Regions from separate parts of the Rhizobium sp. Pop5 genome, predicted to be linked through region 2. Evidence: predicted binding sites of a transcription regulator. Region 2 holds the regulator's gene; each other region holds the start of a gene.
What was found. Region 2 encodes PhoB, which activates phosphate uptake and scavenging genes when phosphate is short. Its sites were predicted from a motif close to TGTCATNNANCTGTCAT; they were not measured.
Positions count from the first base shown of each region.

Region 1: a site for PhoB is predicted at 4,148-4,164, ahead of NE852_RS13945 (glycerophosphodiester phosphodiesterase family protein). Genes of this name have one in related genera too.
Region 3: a site for PhoB is predicted at 2,563-2,579, ahead of phnC (phosphonate ABC transporter ATP-binding protein). Genes of this name have one in related genera too.

Region 1 is NZ_CP099399.1:2,351,754-2,361,928, forward strand. It holds gene NE852_RS13925 (helix-turn-helix domain-containing protein) at 1-1,097, opposite strand, end outside; gene NE852_RS13930 (thioredoxin family protein) at 1,213-2,010, shown strand; gene NE852_RS13935 (hypothetical protein) at 2,016-2,438, shown strand; gene NE852_RS13940 (hypothetical protein) at 2,685-2,966, opposite strand; gene NE852_RS13945 (glycerophosphodiester phosphodiesterase family protein) at 3,094-3,924, opposite strand; gene NE852_RS13950 (LLM class flavin-dependent oxidoreductase) at 4,709-5,731, shown strand; gene NE852_RS13955 (LysR family transcriptional regulator) at 6,122-7,030, shown strand; gene NE852_RS13960 (MFS transporter) at 7,041-8,279, opposite strand; gene NE852_RS13965 (helix-turn-helix transcriptional regulator) at 8,276-8,917, opposite strand; gene NE852_RS13970 (adenylate/guanylate cyclase domain-containing protein) at 9,122-10,175, opposite strand, start outside.
Region 2 is NZ_CP099399.1:136,263-146,437, forward strand. It holds gene phoR (phosphate regulon sensor histidine kinase PhoR) at 1-1,217, shown strand, start outside; gene NE852_RS02855 (substrate-binding domain-containing protein) at 1,553-2,587, shown strand; gene pstC (phosphate ABC transporter permease subunit PstC) at 2,753-4,234, shown strand; gene pstA (phosphate ABC transporter permease PstA) at 4,231-5,553, shown strand; gene pstB (phosphate ABC transporter ATP-binding protein PstB) at 5,569-6,384, shown strand; gene phoU (phosphate signaling complex protein PhoU) at 6,429-7,142, shown strand; gene phoB (phosphate regulon transcriptional regulator PhoB) at 7,290-7,973, shown strand; gene NE852_RS02885 (GcrA family cell cycle regulator) at 8,149-8,682, opposite strand; gene NE852_RS02890 (aspartate aminotransferase family protein) at 9,108-10,175, shown strand, end outside.
Region 3 is NZ_CP099399.1:4,185,881-4,196,055, forward strand. It holds gene phnE (phosphonate ABC transporter, permease protein PhnE) at 1-589, opposite strand, end outside; gene phnD (phosphonate ABC transporter substrate-binding protein) at 658-1,563, opposite strand; gene phnC (phosphonate ABC transporter ATP-binding protein) at 1,651-2,496, opposite strand; gene NE852_RS22625 (DapH/DapD/GlmU-related protein) at 2,614-3,231, opposite strand; gene phnL (phosphonate C-P lyase system protein PhnL) at 3,228-3,935, opposite strand; gene phnK (phosphonate C-P lyase system protein PhnK) at 3,960-4,736, opposite strand; gene NE852_RS22640 (alpha-D-ribose 1-methylphosphonate 5-phosphate C-P-lyase PhnJ) at 4,733-5,608, opposite strand; gene NE852_RS22645 (carbon-phosphorus lyase complex subunit PhnI) at 5,605-6,711, opposite strand; gene phnH (phosphonate C-P lyase system protein PhnH) at 6,716-7,324, opposite strand; gene phnG (phosphonate C-P lyase system protein PhnG) at 7,324-7,800, opposite strand; gene phnF (phosphonate metabolism transcriptional regulator PhnF) at 7,910-8,647, shown strand; gene NE852_RS22665 (2,3-bisphosphoglycerate-dependent phosphoglycerate mutase) at 8,703-9,338, opposite strand; gene dapB (4-hydroxy-tetrahydrodipicolinate reductase) at 9,360-10,175, opposite strand, start outside.

The sequences.
Region 1 (10,175 bases), 2.2 Mb from region 2:
GAATCCAGCGCCCGCTGCACCGTCCGCGGGCTGGCGCCAAGGGCGATCGAAAGCGCCGAACTCGACCACGCCTCGCCATCGGCGAGAAAGGCGAGCACCGCCGCATGCGGCCCTTCGACGAGGGGCGCGAGCACCGCGATCTCGCCCCCGCCATGCGGTGAAAGCGTAAAACCGCGTTTCGTCGCCGAGACCGCCGCCAGCCCGGCAAGCTCGGTGCGCAGCCGGCCGATCTCGACGCGCAGCCGGGCGCGATGCGATTCATCGGCATGTTTGCCGCGGAAGGCGCGCGCAATCAGCACTCCCCGGGAGACATCCGACGGCCAGGCTTCTGCAAGCGCCCGGGCAAGCGCGAAAAGCACCGGTCGGGACCCCAAAGGCACGACCGCACTGGGCCCGCGCACGACATGGCGGCAGGCATCGACGACGAGCGTGCGGGAAAACAGCGCCTCCACCTCGGCAAGCAGCAGCGGTCGCTCATCCCCACGCAAAATCAGCCGCGCCGCCGGGAGGTCGAGCACGCGGGCGGCGGTTTCGACCTCCGCCGTCAGCACAGGCATGCCGGCCTGCCGCGCCGCAAGCCTCGCCCGGTCGAGCGCGGCGCGCGCCGCCTCCGTCCGCAGGCGGCGAACGGCGATGCCGGCGGCGACAAGCTCATGGGCGGCCCGCAGTGGCGGCGGCAGCGGCGTCGGGTCGAGCGCGGCGAGAGACTGCTCGGCTTCATCAAGCCGGCCGATCAGCACCAGCCGGCGAATGGCGATGTTGCCGGCATGGGCTGAATTGACCCGGTCGCCATGCGCTTCCAGCACCTTGCTCGCCGCATCCAGCGCCTTCGGCGGCCAGGTGAGATCGCGCGAGACGAGTGCGATCTCGGCCTCGGCAACGACGCAGCGCGCCCGCGCCACTGCTTCCCGCGGCCCGAAGGCGCGCGCCGCATTCTTCAAAAGCGCCTTGGCGCGGACGAGATCGCCGAGCTGCGCCATCGCAATGCCGCGCAACGCCAGCGCCGGCGCATCGTCGCGCAGCGCCACCCGTTTCAGCGCGCCCAGCGCATCGCCCGATGCCAGCGCCAATGCGGCGGCCGTGATCAGCGAGTCCATTCAAATCCCGTCACACTTGTCACTCCCCCCATCCGCCCATCCGGCCGTAATCTTCTCTCGGCCGGCGGCAACCGCGCCGGATGCTACGACGATTGACAGGCAAAGGAGAAGCCCCATGACGGCACAGCTGAATGCAACACGCGAGCAATGGCTGGCGGCGAGGCTCGATCTGCTCGAGCAAGAGAAGGAACTGACGCGGCAAAGCGATGCGCTGGCGGCCAAACGCCAGCAATTGCCCCGTGTCAGGATCGACAAGCAATATCGCTTCGACACCGAAGGCGGCGATGCCTCGCTGAAGGATCTCTTCGGCGGGCGCTCGCAGCTTCTCGTCTATCACTTCATGTTCGGGCCGGATTACAGCGCCGGATGCCCATCCTGCTCGTCGATCGCCGACGGCTTCAACGGCTTCTTCGTCCATCTCCAAAACCACGACGTCGCCTTCACCGCAGTCTCGCGCGCGCCGCTCGAAAAGCTCCAGGCCTTCAAGCGGCGCATGGACTGGAGCTTTCCCTGGGCGTCTTCCGCCGGCAGCGATTTCAACGCCGATTTCAGCGTCTTGTTCACGCCCGAGCAGCAGCGCGCGGCCGGCATAGAGTATAATTACCGGCGCGAACCGGCCGCCCCCGGGCCGCTTGCGGACAAGACAATCGCAGAATCTCAGACCAGCGGCGGCGAAGGACCGGTCGGCCAGATGGCCGCCATGACCGGCACCGACATTCCCACCTACACCCGCGACCGGCCTGGAGTCAGCGCTTTCGAACTCATCGACGGCGCCGTCTACCACAGCTATTCCACCTATGCGCGCGGGCTCGACGGCCTGTGGGGCATGTTCCAATGGCTCGACCGCGCCCCCAAGGGCCGCAACGAAACCGGCATCTGGTGGCGCCACCACGACCGCTACGGCACGGAGTGACGGTGATGGCCCTCTCCCTCCACAGCGTGAAAGGAGGCGGCGATCCGGCCGCCTCGGCTGGCCTGGCGATCCCGGATGGCAGTGCCGCTCTCAACGCCGCCGAATGGCTGTCCCTCGCCGCCGCAGCGGACGGATCAGCGGGCTGGCGAGGCAAACCCGCCCGCTACGCCGCAGCCGATTGGCTCTCGCTCGCCGCCGCCCCGACCTTCGCCGTCATGGCGCTGCTGACGGCCGCGACCGGTAGTCCTGATATGATCTGCATGTCCACACCGGATGCCTTTCCTCTCGGCGGAATGGTGCCGATGTACCTGCTGATGAGCGGCTTTCACCTGGCTCCGTGGCTGAGGCTCGTTTCAGCTTGGCAGGGCGGAGCACCCCCCTCTGCCCTGCCGGGCATCTCCCCCACAAGGGGGGAGATCGGCAAGTAGCCCGAACTCCACCCTGATCTACCGTTTCGCCCGACTGCGACGCCAGTTGTTTGGGGAGACCATCGCACCCATCCGATCTCTCCCCTTGTGGGGGAGATGCCCGGCAGGGCAGAGGGGGGTGCCACACGCACCGTACAAGAATCCAGAACTGCGTACTATGCAGCCGTGCTACCGCCTACCAAAACTGGTGCCGGCCGCGCAAAGCCAGTCGCCGACGCGGCGGCGTTCTCAGTGTAGCGGCGCCATTCACAGGCACGCAATCGCGGTGGGCGCATGTCCGTTCGAAAGCAGGAACTCGACGGATTCCGTAGTCCAGCCCTTCTGCTTCAGCCATTCCACGAGCTTTTCGCTGGTGGGGAAGACCGGGCTCACAGGGGAGCCTTCGCTGACATTTTCATAAAGCTGGAAGGCGGTCTTGGAAGCGCTGTCCATGTAGTAAAGCGGCTCATGGTGTCCCCCGACCACGAGTTCACCCTCCTCTTCCGGGTGATGCCAATCAACGGGAACGCGGACTATCTCGACTCCCAAAGCTCAATCTCCTGATATCTGCTGCGACCTGAAATGCCTCCGGGGAAGCATCGGTATTTTGGCGTTGGGCGCAAGTTCCGTTTGCACCTGACATACGCGGCTGGCGGCGTCCCCATTGGAAATCCCCTCACCTCAGCCGCGCCTCGATATAGGCCTTGAGCGCGGCCGGCTGGTCGGTCTGGATGACGCTGACGCCAGCCGCCATCATCCGGCCCCAGACTGCATCGGGATCGGCAAGGGCCGCGCAGTCGGTCAGGCCGCCGGAGGAGACCTGATCGAGCGTATTGACCCAGAGCGAGATCCCGGCCTCGCGAAGGCGCTGATGCAGCCCGGCCAGCGTCTCCAGCCGATCGAACTTGGCTTCGCACATGAAAGGCCGGATCGAGAGGATCGCCTCGGCTGTCTGATCGGCGCTTTCCTCATGGAAGGTGGCCAGCCCGATGAAGGGGATGCCGTCGATCCCGCGCTGCCCGGCAAGCCAGGCGAGCGCCTCCGGCGTGCCGGCGGGCGCCTTGAGGTCGACCTGGTCGACCATGCCCATTTCCTTGATCTTGGCCGCGACGATCTCCATCATCTCCAGGTGCTTGATATCAAGATCGACGAAGATACGGCCGCGCGCGGTTTCGAGCAGCTGTTCCAGCGTCGGAACGGTCTCGGTCGTAAACGGCTGGTTCGGACCGCCATCGGCCATGCGCAGCCTCAGGCTGGTGATTTCGGCGATCGTCATTTCCTCGGGAATGAGGTCGAGGCCCGCCATGCGCTCCAGCGTATCGTCATGCAGGATGAACAGCACACCGTCGGCGCTGCGGCGGATATCCACTTCGACGATGTCGTAGCCGGCGGCAATCGCCTTTTCGATCGCCGCAAGGCTGTTCTCGGGAGCCTCATGCCAGGCGCCGCGATGGGCGACGATGGCGCAAGGACGCGACGGATCGGCAATATGATCGATATATTTCATGGGAAGTTCCTTCAATTTGCGCCGGAGCATGATGCCGAAAGCGTTGAGCGGCTTTCGAGCCACATAGCGCTACAACCATTTGATTAAACTCACGGATTCTGAGTTAGGCCGACAGAGCTGATATCCGGATCCATGAGCGCCTGGTCCGCCGCCCGCCCGATCGAGGAGATACAGGCGGGAGGCCGGGAATGTGAGAGCTGGCTAGGTCCGTCGCCGGCAGGTAATGAAAAAGTCATTACACACAACGTGTAGAAATTTGGTGACTGGCGTAACACGCTCGTGGCGACATAGTGCCGCTGCCGGGCTGCAGGAACGGAAACGCCGAAAGCGGCGGCTTGCTGTTGAGATTGGGTATGTGATCGGCGCGAGCGGAAACCGACTCGCGCTCAATTGCTTAAGGGGATTGCCTCTCTTTTCGCTTGAGGAGAGCTCGGGCCGAGCGATCGCGGCTGATTCTATAAAAGGCGTGCCGTGTGGTACCCCCCTCTGCCCTGCCGGGCATCTCCCCCACAGGTGGGGAGATCGGCCGGACGCAACGGTTTCCCCAAACAATTGGCCTTGCAGCTCGACGACACGGTAGAGAGACCGGAAGGTCTAGCCACTTGCCGATCTCGCTCTTTGTGGGGGAGATCGGCAAGTGGTTAGGGGGTATCAAGTGCGCGAACGCACGAAGGAAGACGCAACCGCCGCAAGCCAGCGCCCGCCGGTTCCGATTGTCATCCGCGCCCAAACTGTGCCATGACCCGTTGACCACAAGCGCAACAGACCAAGGTGCGGCATCAGCATGAAGAAGATCGGTTTTCTCTCGTTCGGGCATTGGACGCCCTCGCCCCAGTCGCAGACGCGCTCGGCGGGTGATGCGCTGCTGCAGTCGATCGACCTTGCGGTGGCGGCCGAGGAGCTCGGTGCCGATGGCGCCTATTTCCGCGTCCACCATTTCGCCCGCCAGCTCGCAGCACCCTTCCCGCTGCTGTCAGCCGTCGGCGCCAGGACCAGCCGGATCGAGATCGGCACCGCGGTCATCGACATGCGTTACGAGAACCCGCTCTACATGGCCGAGGATGCGGGTGCGGCCGACCTCATCGCCGGAGGGCGGCTGCAGCTTGGCATCAGCCGCGGCTCGCCCGAGCAGGTGATCGACGGCTGGCGCCATTTCGGCTATGGCCCGCCGGAAGGCGAGAGCGATGCCGACATGGCGAGGCGCCACGCCGAAGTCTTCCTCGAAGTGCTGCGCGGCGAAGGCTTCGCCAAGCCGAACCCACGGCCGATGTTTCCGAACCCGCCGGGCCTGCTGCGTCTCGAGCCGCATTCGGAAGGCCTGCGCGAGCGCATCTGGTGGGGCGCAAGCTCCAACGCCACCGCCGTCTGGGCCGCCAAGCTCGGCATGAACCTGCAGAGCTCGACGCTGAAGGACGACGAGACGGGCGAGCCCTTCCACGTCCAGCAGGCCGCCCAGATCCGCGCCTATCGCGAGGCCTGGAAGGCGGCCGGCCATACGCGCCAGCCGCGTGTCTCGGTCAGCCGCAGCATCTTCGCGCTGGTCGATGAGCGCGACCGCGCCTATTTCGGCTATGGCGGCGAAGAAGGCGACAAGATCGGATTCATCGACGAAAAGACCCGCGCGATCTTCGGCCGCAGCTACGCCGCCGAACCCGACGTGCTGATCAAGCAGCTCGCCGAGGACGAGGCGATCGCCGAGGCCGACACGCTGCTGCTCACCGTGCCCAACCAGCTCGGCGTTGAGTATAACGCCCATGTCATCGAAGCCATCCTGACCCACGTCGCGCCGGCGCTCGGCTGGCGTTGAGGGTTGCGTTGACGGCTTGATTGACGAGCGGGCTTTGGGCGTGGGCATCGTCTTGTCAGGGCGACCAAGAGCGGACGTGCCGTGTGGCACCCCCCTCTGGCCTGCCGGCCATCTCCCCCACAAGGGTGGAGATCGGCAAGAGGCTTGACCATCGCTCGCTCTCTAACGGCAGCGACAACCACGACGCCTAATTGTTTGGGGAAGCCAGTACGCCCAGCCAATCTCCCCACCTGTGGGGGAGATGGCCGGCAGGCCAGAGGGGGTGCCGCACGGCATGCCGCCAACATTCGGCGTCCCCTCCCTGATCGCCTCGACGCGCGTCCACAGCCCAAACCTTGAACCATTGCATGGCTGACCGAGTTATGGCCGTAGAACCGCTCGAGTTGCCTCATGCCGCGCACCAACCTGAACGATATCCTGATCTTCATGGCCGTCGTCGATGCCGGAAGCTTTATTGCCGGTGGGCAGGCCATGGGGTTGTCGCGTTCGGCGGCGGGAAAGGCGGTCATCCGCCTGGAAGACCGGCTGGGCGCGCGCCTGCTCAACCGCACGACGAGGACGCTGAGCCTGACCGACGAAGGACGCCTGTTTTATGAGCGCGGGCTGCATATCCTCGCCTCGGTCGACGAGGCCGAAGCAAGTGTTGCGGGGCGCAGCGGCACGCCGCGCGGCGTCCTCCGGCTCACCGTCCCCCGCGCCTTCGGGCGGCTCGTGGTGTTGCCGCTGCTCGAAAAATATCTTCGCGCCTGGCCCGATCTCCAGGCCGAGGTGAGCTTCACCGATCGCCTGGCCGATATCGTCGAGGAAGGCTTTGATCTGGAGATCCGGATCGGCACGAACGCATCTGCGTCGGATGAAGGGTTGGCCTCGCGCGTCATCGCCGCCTACAAGACGCGGCTTTGCGCCTCGCCTTCCTACCTCGCCGAGCGCGGCGAGCCGCGCGATATCGATGATCTCGCCGACCACGACTGCCTGTTTTTTATGTGCCGCAATCAACGGCAGGGCTGGCGCTTTCGCGGCAAAGGCGGGACCTGGATCAAGGCGCCGGGGGTAAGCCGCCTGCGGCTCGACAGCGGCGAGGCCATCCGCGATGCGGCGCTGGCGGGATTGGGCATCGCTCTCCTGCCCGACTTCTTCATTGCCGCCGATCTCGCCGCCGGCCGCCTGCGTCAGGTCCTGCCGGACCCTGAGACCGACGAGGCAAAGATCGTGATCCTCTATCCCGACAAACGCCTTATCGAACCGCGCGTGCGCGGCTTTATCGATCTGATCGTCGAAGAACTGGGGCATAAAGCGTGAGGCTCGGCCTTCAGGCGAGCGCCTTTTCGAAGCCGCGGAAACTCTTTAGCGCCAGCGGCGCAAGTGTTGCGCAGAGATAGGCAAGCCCGGTCACGAACAGCGCTGCGGCAAGGCCGATGCCGCTGATCAAAGCGCCGCCGACGAGGCCGCCGAAGGGAATGAGGGCGAAGCAGAGGGCGGCGTTCATCGCCGTGACGCGGCCGGTCAGCGGCTTCGGGATGCGCTCGAAAATCACCGCCGACAGGATGGGGTTGAGGAAACCCGAGGCAAATCCTGCGACGGCGAGCGTCGCAAAGACGGAGCCGAGCGGCGCATCGAGTGCAAGCACCAGAAAGCGCGGAAATCCGGTCAGCAGGAAGGCCACCGTATAGACCATCAGGCGCGGCATGCGCTCGCCGATGACAGCCGCAATCGCAGCCCCTGCGATCGAGGCGCCGGTGAAGGCGGCCAGCATGGCGCCGAGCAGCTCCGGGCCGTGGCCGGTCTCCCGCGTCCAGACCGGCAGCAGCACCGCCCCATAGGCCTGGTCCATGAGATTGGTGATAGCCACCATGGCGACGATGCTGACGAGCACCGCATCGCCGCGCAGAAAGCGCCAGCCTTCCCGGAGATCGTCGAGATAGGAAGACACCATGCCCGGACGTCCGCCTGATGTGGCGGCTCGCTCGGCGGTGCGCCTGATGCCGGGGATGCCGGCCGCAACGATCAGGGCGGCGGCGGCAAAGGTGGCGGCATTGACGAGGAGCGCCTGGCCCGGGCCGATCAACCCGATCAACGCGCCGGCGCCCGCCGCACCCGCCGTCGAGGCCAGCCGCTCGATTGCGCCGGCGACGCCGGTCACCCGCTCGAGCGGCACGTCGGCGAGTGCTGCGATATCGGGAACCATCGCCTGCTTGGCGGCATCGGATGGGCCGCGCAGCACGCCCATGGCAAAGACGACAGGCAGCAGCATCGGCACGCTCAACAGACCGAAGAGATCGAGAAGCGGCACCAGCCCCACGACAGCGACGGAGGCCAGGTCGCAGGTTATGGCGATGCGCTTGGCGCCGACCTGGTCGATCAGCGGCCCGCCGAGCGCCTTGGCGATCACATAGGGCAGCATTTCCATCATCGCCGTCAGCCCCGTCAGCACAGGACTGGCGGTCGCGCTCAGCACCAGCCAGGGAATGGCGATGGTCGAAAGCCGCGTGCCGGAAAGCGACAGCGTCTCGGCGGCGGCAAGTGCCAGGAACGGCCCGCCCCGCCTCACGGCTCCTCCTCCCCCTCGCGATGCGGCAGGCGGCCCGGATAGGGAAAGGCGTGCAGCATGACCGAGAAGGGAACCATGCCGGGCTTCCGAGACGCCGCCTCGCCGAGCTGCGGCGCTGCCCGCATCGCTTCCAGGATGATGTCGGTCAGCCGCCGGGTCAGGGCCTCGGCCTGTTCTGCCGTCATCGGGATGATGATGTCGTTCGCCGTGCTCGCCTTGCGCCATTCGGCCGGCAGTTCGGCATATTCCTCCGCCGCCTGCTGCATCTGGCCGACCTGCAGGGAGAGTACCGCCTGGTTGAAGGCGATGTCGAGATCGAGCGCCTCCCCCTCGATCTCGCTCGCCGGCACTGACGTCAGTTCGTGGCTTGCGCGCCACCAGCGGTCGCGCCGCGAGACATGCGGCGCCTCCTCGATGAAACCATATTGGGCAAGCTGGCGCAGATGATAGCTCGTGGCTCCGCTGTTCAAGCCGAGGCGCACGGCCAGCTGCGTCGCCGTAGCCGGGCCATCCACCCGGAGCATGCCGAGCATGCGCAGCCGCACCGGATGCGCCAGCGCCTTCAGCGCGGCCGGATCGGGAACGACCCGGCTGAGGGTACGGGCATCTGTGGCGGGCTGTGGGCGCGGCTTTTTCATGAGCCGAGAGTATAGTTTGCAAAGAAAACTTTGCAAACATTTCTTTGCAAATTATACATACATCAGGAGATGCGAGCGCGACGCGAGGTCGCCCGCCGATGAGAGAAGCTCCGCCCCCTCGCCTCATAGCCCGGACTGAAAGCCTGCAACGCAGGGATAGGCGACACCAGGCTGATCGCCGCGCCCCGCACCTGGGGCGTCACGCTAATCTTCCGGCAAGGCGAAGACGGCGCAGGATTCGGCGATGCCGCGCAAGGCGTGCTCGCCAAGCGGCGTGAGGGCTGATCCAGTGTTCGCCGCCACCGCGCCCGAGATCAGCACGCTGCGGCCAAGCGGCTTGCAAAGCCCTTCCAGGCGACTGACGAGATTGACAGCCGGACCGATGGCGGTGAAGTCAAGCCGGTCGGCCGCGCCGATATTGCCCCAGAGGATCTCGCCGAAATGCAGTGCGGCGCCGAAGGGCAGCGGCGCCAGCCCCTGCGCCCGGCGCAGCTGGTCGAGATGGGCCATGCCGGCGCGGCAGGCGGCGACCGCCCTCAGCGCCGCCTCGCAAGCATTGCGATCGCCCCCGGCCTCTTCGCCGGAGGCGCCCGCGACGGGAAAGATCGCGAGCACGCCGTCGCCCATGAATTTTAGCACCTCGCCCCCGAAGGCATGCACGGCGCCGGCGACACGGTCGAAATAGGCGTCGAGCGCTGCAATCATCGCATACGGCTCGGTCACTTCGGAAAGGGCGGTGAAATCTCTGAGATCAGCGCAGAGAAGGGCGGCGCGGATGATTTCGCCTGTGCCGCGCGCAAGCGCGCCGGCCTGCACCCGGGCAGCGCTGCGCCGGCCGAGATAGGCTTCGAGCAGGGCCGCCCGCGCCTCGCGCGCCGCAAGGGCAGCAAGCGGTGCTGCGGCAAAACGCGCGACCTCGCGCAGCCGGGCCGCATCACCAGGAGCAAAAGCCCCTGCCCCGTCGGCAAGGCCTGCCCAGCCGAGGATGGGGTCGTCCGGAGAAGGCCCGATCCTTTCTTCCCAGACCGGCCCGAGCCCGGCCAGCCACTCACGCCCGGCCCCGACGGGCGGTGCCGCGGCGAAGGCCAGCGCCTCGATGACGGTCCCGCTCTCCGCCCGCCACAGCCATGTGCGCCGCGCAATGATCGGATGCGGCACCGAAAGCGTCAGCGCGCCGCCGGCGAGCGGCAAGCCATCGGCCAGCAGCCGACGCCCGAGTTCGGCGAGAAACCGTTCGGGACCGGGCGAAGCGGCGGCC
Region 2 (10,175 bases):
GCATCCGGCGCGAACGGCCGGTGCTGCTTGCGGCGATCCTCAGCGCTCTCGTCGCCCTTGCTGCCGGTATGAACAAATGGGCTGTGCTTATTCTGCTTCTCGCCATGGTCTTGACAGCGCTTTTCAACGAGGCGCCCGTGATCGAGGCCGAAGCCGCCGAGCCGGTGGAGATCGAGCCGGAGGCGCGGCCGAGCCGCCTGGCCGAAGTGTCCGCTACATTATCCGGCCTCGATATCCCCGTCATGGTGCTGTCGGATGACGCCTCGGTGCTCTTTCAGAACCGGGCCGCCGAAAAGGCCTTCGGCGAGGTGACGCTCGGCGCCCATATATCCGCCCGCCTGCGCTCGCCGGGCGTTCTCGACATGGTGCGCGAAACCATCGCCACCAATGCGCCGAACCAGATCGAGCATGCCGAGCGGTTGCCCTCCGAGCGCGTCTATATCGTGCGCAGCGCACCCGTCGAATTCGAGGCCGGGGAGGGGTCGCGCGAGCGTTATTTCATCCTCTCCTTCCGCGATATTTCAGAGGTCCGCCGCATTGACCGCATGCGCTCCGATTTCGTCGCCAACGCCAGTCACGAGCTGCGCACGCCGCTCGCCTCGCTGCGCGGTTTCATCGAGACCATCCAGGGACCGGCGAAGAACGATCTCAAGGCGCAGGCGCAATTTCTCAACATCATGTTCGATCAGACGACGCGCATGAGCAGGCTGGTCGATGACCTGCTGTCGCTCTCCCGCCTGGAGCTGAAATCGCATATCGCGCCGGATGAGAAGATCGATCTGGTGCCGCTCCTCGGCCATGTCAGGGACTCGCTGGTGCCGTTGGCGAGGGACGTCGGCGTCGACATCAACCTGCATTTGCCCGACGGCAAGGTGGAGGTGCTCGGAGACCGTGACGAGCTTGTCCAGGTCTTCGAGAACCTTATGGAAAATGCCTGCAAATATGGCCAGGAGGGTGAAGTCGTCGATGTCTGGCTGAAGAATGGCGCCGGTCATCCGGTGGAAGTCAGCATCGTCGACAAGGGCCCCGGCATCCCGGCCGAGCACGTGCCGCGCCTGACCGAGCGTTTCTATCGCGTCAGCATCGAGGACAGCCGATCGAAGAAAGGCACCGGTCTTGGCCTCGCCATCGTCAAGCACATCCTGACCCGCCATCGCGCCCGGCTGATCGTCAAGTCGGAGGTCGGCAAGGGCACCGACTTTACCGTCCGCTTCTGACGGATAGATGCGGCCGGTCGTCCTTCCAGCCCGATTGCAGGAGGAGGGAGCCCGGCGCGACAGTCGGCGTCCCTTGCAACTCAAAGCCTGCCTGTAGCAGGTTTTGCAATGCGAGGTAGATCGTGGGCCAAACCCTGGCGACCGACGGCACCGCTGAACGATAACGTTGAAATTTTCAATTATATTACAATTGCTTAAGCTGTCACAATTGTTTCACGCAATTGACATAAAAGGACGGGGCATAAAGCGCTAAGAGAGTCCCGCCGATGAAAAAAGGCAATGCGAGGGCCTCTCACAGGCCGCACTCACACAAGCCCAAATGCCGGGAGATTTACATGAACACCTTCAAGCTCACCGTTGCCGCGCTCGCTGCAACTGCTGCTTTTGCTGGCGCTGCCGTCGCCCGCGACCAGATTCAGGTTGCTGGTTCCTCCACCGTCCTGCCTTACGCAAAGATCGTTGCCGAGTCCTTCGGCGAAACCTTCACCAACTTCAAGACGCCGGTCGTCGAATCCGGCGGCACGGGCGCTGGTCTGAAGGAATTCTGCAAGGGCGTTGGCGAAGACACCATCGACGTTGCGAACGCTTCGCGTCCGATCAACAAGAACGAGCTGGAAGCCTGCAAGGCAGCCGGCGTAACGGATATCCAGGAAGTCAAGATCGGCTATGACGGCATCGTCTTCGCAACCGACTCTTCCAACCCCGATGTCGCCTACGTTCCGGCCGACATCTACAAGGCCCTCGCTGCACAGGTCGTCGTTGACGGCAAGCTCGTTGCCAACCCCTACAAGAAGTGGTCGGAAGTCAACCCGAAGCTCCCGGCTGTTGATATCGCTGCCTACATCCCGGGCGAAAAGCACGGCACGCGCGAAGTCTTCGAACAGAACGTTCTCGCCGCAGGCTGCAAGGCCGCCGGTGCAGTCGACGTCATCGCCAAGGAAATCTCCGACAAGGCTGCCCAGGGCAAGGCTTGCGTCGCAGTCCGCAAGGACGGCGCTGCAGTCGACATCGACGGCGACTATCCGGAAACCCTCGCACGCATCGCTGCCAACAAGACCGGCGTCGGCGTGTTCGGCCTTTCCTTCTATGAAAACAACGCCGACAAGCTCAAGGTTGCCAGCGTAAACGGCATCGTTCCGTCGACCGAAACGATCGCCAACGGCACCTACCCGGTTTCCCGCCCGCTGTTCTTCTACGTCAAGAAGGCACATCTCGGCGCCGTTCCGGGCCTGAAGGAATACGTCAACTTCTTCGTATCCGACCAGATGATCGGCCCCGACGGCCCGCTCGCTGAATACGGCCTCGTTGCCGCTCCGGATGCTGAGCGTGACGCGATCCGCAAGGAAGTCGAAGCCGGCAAGGCTATGTAATAACTTTGCCGGCGCGGTGCCTGAGGGCCCGCGCCGGCATTGCTTTATGCCCCTGCGCCCGGTCCGTCGGAGCTGCAGGGTCAATTTCTTCTCCATGATTGGAAGCCGCAGGCAGGCTGATGAAGCTGCCGGGCTTTGGGGGCTGTGGGCCTGGGGACGTAACGAATGAGCACATCCATCATACTTTTGTGCCTTGTGGTGATCGGCGCCGCCGCCTATCTGGTCGCGCGCAGCCGTGCCACGGCGCTTGCCGGAGGCAGGTCCTCTGCGCTGCATTCACGGCCGGTCTATTACGGCGCCTATGCCGCGATCTGGGCGGTTCTTCCGGCCCTCGTCGTGCTCTGCGTCTGGCTCTCCGTCAGCCCCGGCATCATCTCTTCCTCCGTGCGCGGCGCTTTCCCTGACGACGTCAAGGCGCAAGCTTCCGTCGAGCAGGATCTGAGCTATTCGATGGTGGCAACGGTCGCTCGCGGCCTGACGATGCTGACACCGGACGAAACGGCGGCGGTGGCGACAGATCCCGCTGCCCTGCAGGCCAAGCTCAGCGAAAAGGGCGTGCCGCTCGCCGGCCAGCCGCAGCCTTACATGCTCGACGCTGCCAAGAAGCTCAATGCTATGAGCGTGACGAGCCGTCTCGCCATGACGGTGATCGTCTTCGCTCTTGCCGTCGCCGGCGCCTTCTACGCGCTGCGGGCCATTGCTCCGCGCTTTCGCGCCCGCAACCGCGTCGAGCGCGTCATGCTCTGGGGCCTGCTGCTCGCCTCCTCGATCGCCATCCTGACGACGATCGGCATCGTGCTTTCGATGCTGTCGGAAGCCGCCCGCTTCTTTGCAGCCGTTCCCGCCGGCGACTTTTTCTTCGGCACCGTCTGGGATCCGCGCTTTGCCGGTGCCGGCAGCTCATCCTTCGGTCAGTTCGGCCTCATCCCGCTGCTGCTCGGCACGCTCTATATCGGCTTGGTCGCCATGCTGGTCGCCGTGCCGGTCGGTCTGTTCGCCGCCATCTACATGGCCGAATACGCCTCGCCGAAGCTGCGCGGCGTTGCCAAGCCGCTGCTTGAAGTGCTCGCCGGCATTCCGACGATCGTCTACGGCTTCTTCGCCCTCGTCACCGTCGGCCCATTCCTGCGCGATTTCTCCGCTCAGATCAGCGGCTTGCTCTCCGGCAGCTACACCAATTTCATCCAGGCGCAGAGCGTTCTGACGGCCGGCATCGTCATGGGCATCATGCTGATCCCCTACGTGTCTTCGCTGTCGGACGATATCATCACAGCCGTGCCGCGGGCGCTGCGTGACGGTTCGCTCGGTCTTGGCGCCACACGCTCCGAAACCATCAAGAAGGTGGTGTTGCCGGCAGCACTTCCCGGCATCGTCGGCGCATTGCTGATGACAGCCTCGCGCGCCATCGGCGAAACCATGATCGTGGTGCTGGCCGCAGGTGTTGCCGCCCGCATCCAGATCAACCCCTTCGAGCCGATGACGACGGTGACCGTCAAGATCGTCAACCAGCTGACAGGCGACCTTGAGTTCACCTCGCCGCAGACGCTGGTCGCTTTCGCACTGGGCATCACGCTGTTCTGCATCACGCTTTGCCTCAACATCTATGCGCTCTACATCGTGCGCAAATACCGGGAGCAGTACGAATGACGGATATTGTTTCTCCCACATCAGGCGTCACCGTCTCCAAGGCACCTCCACGCCGCGATATCGGTATCAAGCGCCGCTACGCCGCCGAGCGCCGGTTCCAGGCCTACGGCATCGCCGCCATCGCTTTCGGCCTCGTCTTCCTCTTCATCCTGCTGTGGACGGTGATCGGCAAGGGCTACACCGCCTTCCAGCAGACGGCGATCACGCTGCCGATCGAATTCACCGAGAAGACGATCGACCCGAACAACAAGCGTGCGACCGACCCTTCGGTTCTGGTCGCCGCCAACTACCCGGTTCTGCTGCGTGACGCGATCGTCAAGCAACTGAACATCAATGCCTCAAGCAAGCCTGACGTGCGCGACGCAACGGCCATGCTCTCCAAGGGCGCGCCGATCCAACTGCGCGACATGGTCGTCGCCGACCCGTCGATCATCGGCAAGACCGTCAATGTCACGGTGCTCGCGGACGCTAATGTCGATAGCGCCAACAAGGGCCAGATCGATCTCTCGGTCGATGAGAAGAACCGCAAGGTCAACGACAAGCAGGTTGGTTGGATGAACGAGCTGAAGGCGAGCGGCGCTCTCCATAAGCAGTTCAACACCGGCCTCTTCGTCAACGGCAACTCCAGCCGTCCGGAGGCCGCAGGCCTCGGCGTCGCCCTCATCGGCTCGCTCTACCTGATGCTGATCGTTCTGGCACTTTCGCTGCCGATCGGCGTTGCCGCCTCGATTTATCTCGAGGAGTTTGCGCCGAAGAACCGGCTGACGGACCTGATCGAGGTCAACATCAACAACCTCGCCGCCGTTCCCTCCATCGTCTATGGTCTGCTCGGTCTTTCCGTGTTCATCAACTTCGTCGGCATGCCGCGTTCGGCTTCGCTGGTCGGTGGCCTGGTGCTGACGCTGATGACTTTGCCGACGATCATCATCGCGACGCGTGCGGCTCTGCGCGCCGTGCCGCCGTCGATCCGCGCCGCAGCCCTCGGCCTCGGCGCCTCGAAAATGCAGATGGTCTTCCACCACGTCCTGCCGCTCGCAATGCCCGGTATTCTCACAGGCACGATCATCGGCCTGGCGCATGCGCTCGGTGAGACCGCGCCGCTGCTGCTCATCGGCATGGTCGCCTTCGTCGCCAACGCGCCGGCGACACCGCTCGATCCCTCGACGGCTCTGCCCGTACAGGTCTATATGTGGGCAAACGAGGCCGAACGTGCCTTCGTGGAGCGTACTTCGGGTGCCATCATCGTCCTGCTCCTGTTCCTGATCGTCATGAACATGGGCGCCATCCTCTTGCGTCGTCGCTTCGAGCGCCGCTGGTAAACGGAGTTAAACATCATGAACATGTTGACGGAAGCAGCAGTTGAAAAGGCGCTGGATCGGAAGATGAGCAACGTCCCTTATAAGATGATCGGCCAGGATGTCTCGGTTTACTATGGCGAGAAGCGCGCGCTTTTCGACGTGAACCTGAACATCCGCGAAAACACCGTAACCGCGCTGATCGGCCCCTCGGGCTGCGGCAAGTCGACCTTCCTGCGGAGCCTTAACCGCATGAACGACACGATCGACGGCTGCCGCGTCACCGGCAAGATCACGCTCGACAGCGACGATATCTATGATCCCGATATCGACGTCGTCGAACTTCGCGCCCGCGTCGGCATGGTCTTCCAGAAGCCGAACCCGTTCCCGAAGTCGATCTATGAGAACGTCTCCTACGGCCCGCGCATCCATGGCCTTGCCAAGTCGAAGGCCGATCTCGACCAGATCGTCGAGACCAGCCTGCAGCGCGCCGGCCTCTGGAACGAGGTCAAAGACCGCGTGCACGAATCCGGCACCGGCCTGTCGGGCGGTCAGCAGCAGCGCCTCTGCATTGCGCGCGCCGTCGCCGTCAGCCCCGAAGTCATCCTGATGGACGAGCCCTGCTCGGCGCTCGACCCGATCGCCACCGCCAAGGTCGAAGAGCTGATCCACGAGCTGCGCGAAAATTACACGATCGTCATCGTTACGCACTCCATGCAGCAGGCCGCGCGCGTTTCGCAGCGCACCGCCATGTTCCACCTCGGCAATCTCGTCGAGGAGAACGACACCGACAAGATGTTCACCAATCCGGACGATCCGCGTACCCAGGACTACATCATGGGTCGCTTCGGCTGATTTTGGCGACACGAAGCCTTCCCGTTATTCGAGGATAAAGCCCCATGGCATCGACACATATTTTTTCCGCTTATGATGATGATCTGAAGTTCCTGTCCAGGCGGATTTCCGAAATGGGCGGCCTGGCCGAGCAGATGGTCAGCGAATCCGTCCGCGCTCTCGTCAACGGCGATACCGCGCTGGCGCAGAAAGTCATCTCCGACGACGTGATCCTCGATCACGCCGAACGCGAGATCGGCGACAAGGCGATCGTCACCATCGCCCGCCGTCAGCCGATGGCCTCGGACCTGCGCGAAATCATGGGTTCGATCCGGATCGCCGCCGATCTCGAACGCGTCGGCGACCTCGGCAAGAACACCGCCAAGCGCGTCATCGCCGTCCAGAGCACCGGCGTTCCCCGCAAGCTCGCCCGCGGCCTGGAGCATCTGTCCGAACTGGCGCTCGTCCAGCTCAAGGAAGTGCTCGACGTCTACACGACGCGCGCCGCCGACAAGGCGAATGCGATCCGCGAACGCGACAACGAGATCGACGCGATGTACACGTCGCTGTTCCGCGAACTCCTCACCTACATGATGGAAGATCCGCGCAACATCACGAGCTGCACGCATCTTCTCTTCTGTGCCAAGAACATCGAGCGCATCGGCGACCACGCCACCAACATCGCCGAGACGATCTACTACATGGCAACCGGCGCACAGCCGGAAGGTGATCGTCCGAAGGACGACAGCGCCAACACCGTTGGCGCGGTTACGGAATAACGGTTCCGGACCAGTCGCCCGGACCAGAAGATCGCGTGCGCGCCCATCCGGGCGCGCAAACAGGTCGCAGCCAATTCTGAATTTGCGCAGGATGCATTGCTTAAATCACCCCCGGTTTAAGGATCATGCGCGAGGAGACCGACACGCATGATCCCGAGAGTTGCAGTTGTTGAAGACGAAGAAGCGCTCAGCGTGCTTCTTCGCTACAATCTCGAAGCAGAAGGTTTCGAGGTCGATACCATCCTTCGAGGCGACGAAGCCGAAATCAGGCTTCAGGAGCGCACGCCCGACCTTCTCATCCTCGACTGGATGCTGCCCGGCGTCTCCGGCATCGAGCTCTGCCGGCGCCTGCGCATGCGGCCGGAAACCGAGCGCCTGCCGATCATCATGCTGACGGCGCGCGGCGAAGAAAGCGAGCGCGTCCGCGGGCTTTCGACGGGCGCCGATGATTACGTCGTCAAGCCCTTCTCGACCCCCGAGCTCGTCGCCCGCGTCAAGGCGATGCTACGCCGTGCCCGTCCGGAGGTTCTGTCGACGGTGCTGAAATGCGGCGATATCGAACTCGACCGCGAAACCCATCGCGTCCATCGCAAGAGCCGCGAAGTCCGCCTCGGCCCCACCGAATTCCGCCTGCTGGAATTCCTGATGTCGTCGCCGGGCCGGGTCTTCTCCCGGTCGCAGCTTTTGGACGGCGTCTGGGGCCACGACATCTATGTCGACGAGCGCACCGTCGACGTCCATGTCGGCCGCCTGCGCAAGGCGCTGAACTTTTCCAACATGCAGGACGTTATCCGCACCGTCCGCGGCGCCGGCTATTCGATGGAAGCCTGAGGGCTTCCATTCTAACCGCTGACAATCCTGGCAAAACCCGCGATGTCATCCTCGCCATTCTGCCGAGGGTCTGCACGCGCCGACTTGATCGACAATCCAAAACCTGAGCTTCCGTAAAGCTCCATAAAAAAACGGGCCGCTCGGCCCGTTTCTGATGTCCAGCGATGTCACACGCTCAGCTGACGCGGGCTGCTGCCCTGCGGCGCTCGTTGACCGGCTGGTAGGCAAGCCGCTGATGATAGCTGCAATAGGGCGAGTTGTCGGGGGATTCGCAGCCGCAGAAATGGAAGTCTTCCTTCAGCGGATCGCCGACCGGCCACTTGCAGGTGCGCTCGGTAAGCTCCGTCAGGCCGAGACGGCGGGAAATCGGCACAACCACGTTGCCCTTCGGCACGTATTCCATTTCCTCGATCGTTTCGATCTCGATCTCTTCCTTCAGCATCGTTGCGCCCTGCTGGCGGGTAACGGTGCGGGTGGCGATGCGCGAGGCATAGTTCGGGGCGCGCGGCGCCGACGTAGTACGCTTGGGCGCTCGCGCCGTCGTGGCCGTGCCGCCGGCCTTGGCGCGGCCCGGAAGGCTCAGTCGATGAACCTTGCCGATGACAGCATTCCTGCTCACTCCGCCAAGCTGCGCCGCGATCTGGCTGGCGCTCAGCCCTTCGGACCAAAGCTTCTTGAGTTTTTCGACCCGCTCGTCTGTCCAGTTCATGCCCTGTCTCCACCTTTTGCGTTGGTGATGGCAGAATCCCTCACCGTTGTCCCGGAAGCCTCCGAAACAAGAAACGCCTGATCAATTTTGGTGACTAGTTCCGCCGCATGCAGTCTAGTAATTGAACTTTAACCTAGTGTGAGGCTGACTCCGTGACAAGAGTCGCGTGAATCCGGATGAATCGAATTTCGGGTTTTCCCCAACTTGCTGCCCCTGCGTGTCATTTCTGCAATAATGCCTGTTGAAGACTTGAAATGCCGCTGTACACGCTTGCTGCATGCGCTAAGGGCGCAGTTTTGTTGACATTGCAGCGCGAAAAGGAAATAGTACCGCTTGCCGCCGCGAGGCGGCATTTTTGATTTTTCGGGCCTGGTTTCTTAGCCGGAGTCAGTTGCCCCATAACTTTTAGATCAGGAGATCGCGCCATGGCTGAAGCCGCGCCGCTTTATGACACCTATTCTCGTGCCCCGCTGCGGTTCGAGCGAGGCGAGGGCGTGTGGCTGATCACCGAAAGCGGCGAGCGATATCTCGATTTTGGCGCCGGCGTCGCCGTCACATCGGTCGGCCACAGCAATCCGCATGTTGTGGGCGCGCTGAAGGAGCAGGCCGACAAGGTCTGGCACCTCTCGAACATTTATGAAATCCCGGGTCAGGAGCGCCTGGCAAAGCGCCTGACGGACGCCACCTTCGCCGACAAGGTTTTCTTCACCAATTCGGGTGCGGAAGCGCTCGAATGCGCGATCAAGACGGCGCGCCGCTACCAGTTTTCCAAGGGCCATCCCGAGCGGTTCCATGTCATCACCTTCGAGGGCGCTTTCCACGGCCGGACGCTCGCGACGATCGCCGCGGGCGGCCAGGAGAAATATCTCGAAGGCTTCGGCCCCAAGGCGCCGGGCTTCGATCAGGTGCCTTTCGGCGATATCGAAGCGGTCCGCGCTGCGGTCACCGATGCCACGGCCGCAATCCTCATCGAACCGGTGCAGGGCGAGGGCGGTGTCCGTCCTGCCACCAACGAGTTCATGAAGGCGCTTCGCCAGATCTGCGACGAGAAGGGCCTGCTGCTGATCCTCGACGAAGTTCAGACCGGCGTTGGCCGCACCGGCAAGCTCTTCGCCCACGAATGGTCGGGCATCACTCCCGACATCATGGCTGTCGCCAAGGGCATCGGTGGCGGTTTCCCGCTCGGCGCCTGCCTTGCCACAGCAGAGGCCGCTTCCGGCATGAAGGCCGGTACGCATGGTTCGACCTATGGCGGCAATCCGCTCGCCATGGCCGTCGGCAGCGCCGTGCTCGACATCATCCTCGCCGATGGCTTCCTTCAGCATGTGCGCGACGTCGCGCTGGTTTTCCGCCAGGGCCTCGCCTCGTTGAAGGATCGTTATCCCGATGTGATCGAGGATATCAGAGGCGAGGGGCTGTTGCTTGGCGTCAAGGCCGCAGTCCCCTCAGCCGAACTGCTGCAGGCGATCCGTGCCGCCCATCTGCTCGGCGTG
Region 3 (10,175 bases), 380 kb from region 2:
TCGTATGCAGGGTGATGGCGATGATCGCGGCGACCGGCCCGATCGACAGGATCGCCGAAAACAGGCCGGCGATGACGATCTCGGGGAAGGCGCGCAGGAATTCCATCAGGCGCTTGGTCAAGACGCGCAGCGGCCATGAATTCGTCAGGTTGCGGGCGGCAAAGAAGCTCAGGGGAACGGCAAAGACGAAGGCGATGATCGTCGAGATCAGCGCCACGTTGATCGTGACGATCATCAGCTCGAAATATTCGGGAATGTAGAAGGCGCCCCAGATATAGACACGGCCCTTGTCGAAATTGAATTCCTCTCCGCCCTTGTCGTTGACGCTCGCCATGTCGAACAGCGCGCGCCAGACGTCGTTCCAATCCTTGGGAATGAGCCAGCTCAGGAAATCGAAGAGATGCGGCAGGCGCTCGAAGAAATGGCCGGCATTGCTCTCGTCGGCGAAGCGGACGGAGCTCACGAAAGCCGCAATGAGGATAACCAGGCCGAGCACGGTATAGAAGCGGCGCTTGGCGACCATCCGGCCCCAGGCGGTGCCGATCTCCTCAGTGCTCTGCATGTGCGGCTGTGTATCGGCAATAGTCATGGACGCCCCGCCCGGTTACAAAGAAAGGGCGGCCGTTTTCCGGCCGCCCCCCGCATTCCAAAGGCCGATCAGCCGCCGATGGCAGCCTTACGGACTTCGACGACGGTGTTGTAGAAGTCGTGCTTGACGGGAGCGTAGCCCTTGTAATCGCCGCCTTCGATGGCTGCGAAGCACTTGTGATCCTTTTCCGGCAGGGCCGTGAAGAAGGCTGCGAGCTTCGTCTGCCAGTCCTGGCCGAGAGCGTTGCGAACAACGAGCGGGCCGTTCGGGATCAGCGGCGAACGCCAGACTTCGACCAGCTTGTTCGGATCGACGGCGCCCTTGTCGACTTCCTTGCGGAAGGTACCGGAGGTGTAGCCGTCCTTGAAATCGCCGATGCCCGAGGAATCGTCGACGGCGACATCGACCTTGCCGTCGTAAGCGGCAAGAAGGTTGTTCTCATGGCCGCCGTTGAACTGGGTCGAGGCGAAGAACTTGTCGTTCGGCATGCCCGTGTCCTTCGGGATCTGCGTCAGCGGAACGAGATAGCCCGAGGTGGAGTCCGGATCGGCGTAGCCGAGCTTCTTGCCCTTGGCGTCCTGGATGGTCTTGATGCCGGAAGACTTGAGAGCGAGGCCGATCGAGTGGTAGCCCGTCGAGCCGTCCTTCTGCTGCGTCGTCAGGATCGGCGTAACGGCCTTCGGATCCTTGATGTAGACGGCTGCGTAGCCGGAAGCGCCGAGTTCGGCGAAATCGAGCGTTCCGCCGAGCAGGCCCTGGATGACGCCGTCATAGTCGGCGGCCGGGAATAGCGAAACCTTCTCGAAGCCGAATTCCTGCTTCAGATGGTCGGCGAGGCAGGCATAGTTGCGCAGGCGGTCGGTTTCGTTCTCGCCGCCGAGGATGCCGATGCGGAATTCCTTGAGGTCTGCAGCATTGGCGGCGCCGGCGAGCGCGAACAGCGCCGTTGCCGCAAAGAGTGCTTTCTTCAACATGCGTTCTCTCCTGTTGACCGGTGTCCCCGGCTTTCCGTTACGAAGAAGTGTGCCCTTGACGCGGGCGTTCGATCGCGGCCGCCTCTGTCAGAGACCGGCCAATGCCAGCGGTTGGACGCCGGCGGATTGATTGTCGGCGCTCTCGGGAGCGATATTGATTGAGGTCGAGGTCATCGTTTCGTCGATGCCGGCGCCGTCCTTGCCCGTGCCGTAGATTTCCTTCACCGCTTCGGCCGTCAGCTCCGAGGGCTTGCCGTCGAAGACGACACGGCCGCCGGCCATGCCGACGATGCGCTCGCAATAATTACGGGCGGTATCGAGCGTGTGGAGGTTGGTGATGACGGTGATGCCCTCGCGCTCGTTGATATCGCGCAGCGCATCCATGACGATCTTGGCGTTCAGCGGGTCGAGCGAGGCGATCGGCTCGTCGGCAAGCACCATCTTGGGGTTCTGCATCAGTGCGCGGGCGATCGCCACGCGCTGCTGCTGGCCGCCGGAAAGCGTACCCGCCGGCTGCAGTGCCGTCTGCTCGATGCCGAGGCGTTCGAGTGCGGCGATCGCATGCACGCGCTCTTCGCGCGTGAAGATGTTGAGCAGGCTCAGAAGCGTCGAGCGGTGGTTGAGGCGGCCAAGCATGACATTGGTCAAAACGTCGAGGCGCGGTACCAAGTTGAACTGCTGGAAGATCATCGCGCAATCGCGCTGCCAGTTGCGCAGCGCCCGGCCGCGAAGCCCGGAAACCTCGACGCCGGCAAAATGAATGGAGCCGGAACTCGGCTCCTGAAGGCGGTTGATCATGCGCAGGAGCGTCGACTTGCCGGCGCCGGAGCGGCCGATGATGCCGACCATCTGGCCCTGGGGAATGGAGAGCGAAACGGCATCGACGGCGAGCTTTTTTGCGAAACGACGTGTGACATCCTTCAGCTCGAACATCATGCTCTTTCCTTGCATTCCAGGCCGTGGTCAGCATCGCATTAGTCCTGCTTCATGAACCTCCAATGTCATATTTGTGTAAGTGGTGTCACAATTCTCCCGGCCTATATCGCAGGTTTAACCACCGTATCGGGCCAGGAAATCTTCCGCGCTCAGGTTGCGGAAATCCTGCAAAGCCAGGCGCAAACGGTCGTGCTCCCAATCCCACCAGGCAAGCTTGTCCATGCGCTCGCCGATCTCTTTCGGAAAGCGCTCGCGAATGAGCTTGGCCGGTACGCCGCCGACGATCGTATAGGGCGCGACGTCCTTCGACACGACGGCGCCGGCCCCGATGACCGCGCCGTTGCCGACGGTGACGCCCGGCAGGATGGTCGCGCCGTGGCCGATCCAGACATCGTTGCCGATGGTCACGCGGTTTGCGCGCCGCCAGGCAAAGAAGTCCGTCTCCATGTCGGCATCCGGCCAGTAATCGGCGGCGCGATAGGTGAAGTGATGCAGCGTCGCGCGCCAGGTCGGATGGTTGGTGGCATTGATGCGCACGGCGGCGGCGATATTGACGAACTTGCCGATCGTCGCGCACCAGACGGAGCCATCCTGCATGATGTAAGAATAGTCGCCGACCGTGGCTTCGCTGATCCGGCAACGTTCCGAGACCTCCGTATAACGCCCGAAGGTGGTTTCGCTGACGGATGCCGTCTCGTGGATGTCGGGCTCGATGCCCAGCTTGCGGCTCATGCGGCGATCTTTCGAGGCGAGAATTGCTGGACGTCGAGGATGCGGTCGGCGACCGCCTCGCGCACTTCGTCGTCGTGGAAGATGCCGAGAAGGGCGACGCCGGCGCTCTTCTTCTCCGCGATCATGTCGACGACGACGGCGCGGTTCCTGGCGTCGAGCGAGGCTGTGGGTTCATCGAGGAGCAGGATCGTGTGATCGGTGATGAAGCCGCGGGCGATATTGACGCGCTGCTGTTCGCCGCCGGAGAAGGTGGCGGGTGGAAGCTGCCAGAGCGCCTCCGGCAGGTTGAGCTTGGCGAGCAGTGCGCCCGCCTTTTCCCGCGCAACGGCGGCTTCCTCGCCGCGCGCCACAAGCGGCTCGGCAACGACGTCGATCGCCGCCACGCGCGGTACGGTGCGCAGGAACTGGCTGACATAGCCGAGCGTATTGCGCCGCACGTTGAGCACTGTGCGCGGATCGGCGGAGGCAAGATCGACAATGCGCCCGTCATGGCGGATGAGGATCTGGCCCGTGTCGACGGCATAATTGCCGTAGATCATCTTGAGCAGCGAACTCTTCCCTATGCCCGAGGGACCGCCGAGCACGACACATTCGCCTGACGCAACCGAGAAGGCGACATCGGAAACGACAGGCAGCCTGATGCCGTCGCGCAGGTGCATGGTGAAGCTCTTCGAGACTTCGGAAACGACGAGGGGCGTTGGCATGATTATTCTTCCTTGTTCCGGACCTCAGACCTGCAGGATCGAGGAGACGAGCAGCTGCGTGTAAGGCTCTCTGGGATCGTCGAGCACGCGGTCGGTGAGCCCCTGTTCGATGACGTAGCCGTCCTTCATCACCATCATGCGGTGCGAGAGCAGGCGGGCGACGGCGAGATCGTGGGTGACGATGATGACCGAGAGGCCAAGATCGTTGACGAGGCCGCGCACGAGGTCGAGCAGACGGGCCTGCACCGAGACGTCGAGACCGCCGGTCGGCTCGTCCATGAAGACGAGGCGCGGGCCGGTGACGAGATTGCGGGCGATCTGCAGGCGCTGGCGCATGCCGCCGGAAAAGGCGCGCGGCTGGTCGTCGATGCGGTCGGCGTCGATTTCGACGCGCTCGAGCCAATCGATCGCCGAACCGCGGATCTTGCCGTAATGCCGGTCACCGATCGCCATCAGCCGTTCGCCGACATTGGCGCCCGCCGATACCGTCATGCGCAGCCCGTCAGCCGGGTTCTGGTGGACGAAGCCCCAGTCGGTGCGCATCAGGAAGCGCCGCTCGGCCTCGTTCATATGGTAGAGGTCGCGGTAGTTGCCGTCGCGCATGTGATATTCGACGCTGCCGGTGGTCGGCATCAGCCGGGTGGAGATGCAGTTCAGCAGCGTCGTCTTGCCCGAGCCGGATTCGCCGACGATGGCGAGCACTTCACCGGGCCAGAGCTCAAAGGAGACGTTCCTGCAGCCGATGCGGTTGCCGTAGAATTTCGAGAGGTCGTTGACCTTGAGAAGCGGTATATCGGTCATTCTGCAGCCTCCCGGGCCAGCATTTCGCCGGCATGCCCTTGCGCCCGGCGGTCTTCGCAATGATCGGTGTCGGAGCAGACGAACATGCGCCCGCCCTTGTCGTCGAGAATGACCTCATCAAGGTAGACGTCCTCTGCGCTGCAGAGCGCGCAGGGCTTGCCGAAGCGCTGGATCTCGAAGGGATGATCTTCAAAATCCAGGCTGACGACGTCGGTATGGGGCGGCACGGCATAGATGCGCTTTTCGCGTCCGGCGCCGAAGAGCTGCAGCGCTTCCGACTTGTGCATCTTCGGATTGTCGAATTTCGGCGTCGGCGAGGGATCCATGACGTAGCGACCATGCACCTTGACCGGATAGGCGTAGGTCGTGGCGATGCGGCCGTTGCGGGCGATATCTTCGTAGAGCTTCACATGCATGAGGCCGTATTCCTCAAGCGCATGCATCTTGCGCGTCTCGGTCTCGCGCGGCTCGAGGAAGCGCAGCGGCTCCGGGATCGGCACCTGATAGACGAGCACCTGGCCTGGCCCGAGCTTCTCTTCCGGAATGCGGTGGCGCGTCTGGATGATCGTCGCCTCTTTTGTATGCGTCGTCACCGCGACCTGGGCGACCTTCTGGAAGAAGGCGCGGATGGAAACGGCGTTGGTCGTGTCATCGGCGCCCTGGTCAATGACCTTCAGCACGTCATCAGGCCCGATGATCGAAGCCGTCACCTGCACGCCGCCGGTGCCCCAGCCATAGGGCATCGGCATTTCACGCGAGGCGAAGGGCACCTGGTAGCCGGGAATGGCGATCGCCTTCAGTATGGCGCGGCGGATCATCCGCTTGGTCTGTTCGTCGAGATAGGCGAAGTTGTAGCTGGCGAGATCGGTCATTCGGCGGCTTCCTTCATGTCTTCGCTGCCGTTGCGGGCGGCTTCGAATTCGCGGCGCATGCGGCGGACGAGATCGAGCTCGGCCTGGAAGTCCACATAATGCGGAAGCTTCAGGTGCTCGACGAAGCCTGTCGCCTGGACGTTGTCGGAATGGGAAATGACGAATTCCTCGTCCTGTGCCGGCGCGGTGATGTCCTCGCCGAGCTCTTCGGCGCGAAGCGCGCGATCGACCAGCGACATCGCCATCGCCTTGCGCTCGCTCTGGCCGAAGACCAAGCCGTAGCCGCGGGTGAATTGCGGCGGCGCCTTGGCGGAGCCTTTGAACTGGTTGACCATCTGGCATTCGGTGATCTGGATGGTGCCGAGCGAGATGGCGAAACCGAGCTCCGGCACGTCGAATTCCACCTCGACATCGCCGATGCGGATTTCACCGGTGAAGGGGTGGTTGCGGCCGTAGCCGCGCTGGGTGGAATAGCCGAGCGCCAGCAGGAAACCCTCGTCGCCGCGGGCAAGCGCCTGCAGGCGCAGATCCCGGGTCATCGGGAATTCCATCGGCTCGCGGGTGAGATCGCCGATCTCGTGATCTTCGGGCATGTCGCCGTCGGCCTCGATCAGGCCTTCCTCGCCGAGGATCTCGGAGACGCGCATGACGCGGCCGGTCTCGGCCGGACGCTGAGCCGGCGCATCGACCGCCTCATCCTGAAGCAACGAGGGATCGAGCAGCCGGTGGGTATAGTCGAAGGTCGGTCCAAGCAGCTGGCCGCCCGGCAGGTCCTTGTAGGTTGCCGAGATGCGGCGTTCGATCGTCATATCAGCCGTGTCTAGCGGCTTGGAATAGCCGAAGCGCGGCAGCGTCGTGCGATAGGCGCGCAGCAGGAAAATCGCCTCGATCATATCGCCGCGCGACTGGCGGATGGCCAGCGCTGCGAGCGCACGGTCGAAAAGCGAGGCCTCGGCCATGACGCGGTCGACGGCGAGCGCCAGCTGCGCCACGATCTGGTCGATGCCGATCGCCGGCAGCGAACGGTCGCCGCGGCGGCGGTCTGCAAGCAGGCGATGAGCATTGGCGATGGCGGCTTCGCCACCCTTGACGGCAACATACATGAGCTCAGATCTCCGTTGCTGTGATCTTGGTGGTGCGCGGCAGGCAGAGGAAACGTTCGCCCGATGTCAGCACGATGTCGATGCCACGCGGAAACAGCGCGCGGTTCTCGGTCCAGAGCCGCAGGAAGGTCTCCGGCAGGCCGACCGGCGCGATCTCGGTCACGCTCTGGATGCCGGGACCGATCAGCGCCAGCCCGCGCCCGCCGTCGAGCTCGGCGAGTTCGATGATGAGCGTCGTCGAGCGGTCGGGATATTCCTGCGTGCCTGAGGCAAAGAGGCCGAAGGGGCAAAGCGCAGTGCCGGTTTCCGTAAAGGCGAAGCGCGCCTCGGCCTTCTCCGTGGTCAGCGGCGCGCCGGTGTGGAAGCCGAGCCACTCCGGCACGGCGGATTTTGTCAGCCCCTGGGAAAGCCAGACTGGCGTGTCGTGGTCGCAAAGTGTGAGCGCGATCGCGCCGGCGGCAATGCCGAGCGGCACTGGCGGCGCGACATCGGGCTGAACGGTCTGGATTGTACCGGGACGGGCCATGCCGTCCATCAGCATCTTGAAGACGCTCTGGGCATGGAAGACCGGCTCCGCAAAGCCGCCGGTCAGGGCTTCTGTCCTGAGACCCATCAGTTGTCTCCCCGCACCATGGTGAAGAAATCGACCCGCGTCGCGGCCGTCTCGTCCGCCTTGCGGCGGTCGGCGGCGGCGATGCGTTGGGCGATTGGCGAAAGCAGCGCCTGCTCGACGAAGTCCTTCGTCGCTTCCTCCTGCCAGAGCGCATCGAAGATCGCCGCGAGCCGCGCCTTCTCACGATCCGTACCGAGCGCCTGCGCATGGCCGATGGAGCCTGACTCGAGCCGCACCGTGGCGCGCGTCACCGTCACTTCTCCGAGATTGAAGGGAGCCCCACCACCGCCGATGCGGCCGCGCACCATCACCAGACCGGTCTCCGGCCCGCGGACCGGATGTGCCGCGGGCTTTTCCGGCAATGCATCCCAGACCGCCGAGAGTTCGCTCCGTTCCGCCCGCGCCAGCAGATCGGCGGCGCGTTTGCGCCCGGATTCCGTCTGTGACGCAGCGTCATTCCTGTCCGCTGATATCATCGCCGCTTTCCTTTAAATGTCTATTGATATAGACAATTATACAAGCTATACTTACTCTTAAATCGGTGTCGTGACAAGCGTGTGACGTCGTGCGCAGGGCAGGGGCGGAATGGCAGGACTGAAGCAGGTGCAGAGGCAAACCGGCGTGGCGCTCTGGCGCCAGATCGCCGACCGGATTCGCGAGGGGATCAGCGCGGGAGCCTATGACGAAACGGGAATGGTGCCGCCGGAAACGGTTCTGGCGCTGCAGTTCGGCGTCAACAGGCATACGGTGCGCAGCGCGCTCGCAGCGCTGGCCCAGGAAGGCATCGTGCGTGCGGTACAAGGTCGCGGCACGCTGATCGAGCGCAAGGAGCGGCTGAATTTCCCGATCACCCGGCGCACGCGCTTCACCGCCGGCATCGGCGATCAGGCGCGCGAGATGCGAAGCCTTCTGCTCGACGAGACAGAGGAGGAGGCGAGCGCCGAGGTTGCCCGCTGGCTGGGCCTGAAACAGGGCGAGCAGGTGATCAGGTTGGAAACCTTGCGCCATGCCGACAGACGGCCGGTTTCAAAAGCGACAAGCTGGTTTCCCGCTGCACGATTCACTGGGATCGGCGAGGCCTACCGCAAGCACGAATCGATCACCAAGGCTTTCGCAGAACTCGGCCTGTCGGACTATGTCAGGGCCACGACCGAGGTGACGGCCGCCCATGCGGGCACATCAGATCTCGCTGATCTGGGACTCACCCCCGGCGCGATCCTGCTGATCGCCAAGGCGATGAATACCGATCTCGACGGCATGCCGGTGCAATATTCGATCAGCCGCTTTGCCGCCGACCGAGTGCAGTTCACCATCGAGAGCTGAGGCTCGGAATTGAGGCAGGGCGTGCCGACCGGTCCGGCGACACGCCTCACCGGACTCAGTGTGCGCCCGACATATCGCCGAGCACTTCCTTGGAAGCTACAGTCGAATCCGCGTTCAGCTTGTAGACCATCGGAACGCCGGTCGCGAGGTTGAGGGCGAGGATGCCTTCTTTGCTCAGCTTGTCGAGCACCATGACCAGCGAGCGCAGCGAATTGCCGTGGGCGGCGACCAGCACCTTTTCGCCACGCAGCACGCGCGGCAGGATCTCGGTGAGATAGTAGGGCCAGACGCGGGCGCCGGTGTCGCGCAGGCTTTCACCACCCGGAGGCGGCACGTCATAGGAACGGCGCCAGATATGCACCTGTTCCTCGCCCCATTTTGCGCGCGCATCGTCCTTGTTGAGGCCGGAAAGGTCGCCGTAGTCGCGTTCGTTCAGCGCCTGGTCGCGGATCGTCTCGAGATCAGGCTGGCCGACCTTGTCGAGGATGAGTTTTAGCGTGTGCTGCGCGCGCACCAGCGCCGAGGTATAGGCGACGTCGAATTTGATCCCGTATTCGGCAAGTGCGGTGCCGCCGGCATTGGCTTCCTGGATGCCGAGCTCGGTCAGATCGGGATCCTTCCAGCCGGTGAAGAGATTCTTCAGGTTCCAATCGCTCTGGCCGTGGCGAACGAGGACGAGGGTACCGCTCATGAATATGCCTCCGTAATATCCTTATTGGGAAGAAAGCCCGAGCACGTCGAGCATGGAATAGAGACCCGGCTTCTTGTCGCGCGCCCAAAGCGCCGCCTTGATGGCGCCGCGCGCGAAGATCGAGCGGTCGGCAGCACTGTGCGACAAAGTGACGATTTCACCTTCGCCGGCAAAAAGCACGGAATGTTCGCCGATGACGGAGCCGCCGCGCAACGTCGCAAAACCGATCGTACCGGCTTCGCGGGCACCGGTATGGCCGTCGCGGACCCTGACCGATTTCGAGGCGAGATCGATATTGCGGCCCTTGGCTGCGGCCTCGCCGAGGAGAAGCGCTGTGCCGGACGGTGCGTCCACCTTGTGTTTGTGGTGCATTTCCAGGATCTCGATATCCCAATCAACAGGCTCAAGCGCTCGCGCTGCCTGCTGGGTCAGCACGCTGAGCAGATTGACGCCGAGGCTCATATTGCCCGACTTGACGATGCGGGCATGACGGGCCGCCGCGGCGATCTTAGCATCGTCGTCTGCAGAGCAGCCGGTCGTCCCGATGACATGGACGATGCGGGCCTGTGCGGCAAGGCCGGAGAATTCCACTGTTGCGACGGGCGAGGTGAAGTCGAGCACGCCCTCGGCATGCAGGAAGGCCTGGAGCGGATCGTCGCCGATGATGATGCCGTTCGGCCCGAGACCGGCGATCTCGCCGGCATCCTTGCCCAGGAAGGACGAGCCGGGACGCTCGACCGCGGCATGAAGTGTGGCGCCCTCGATGGAATGGATCAGCCGGATCAGCGTCTGCCCCATGCGCCCTGCTGCGCCGACCACCACCAGTTTCATCGCAGC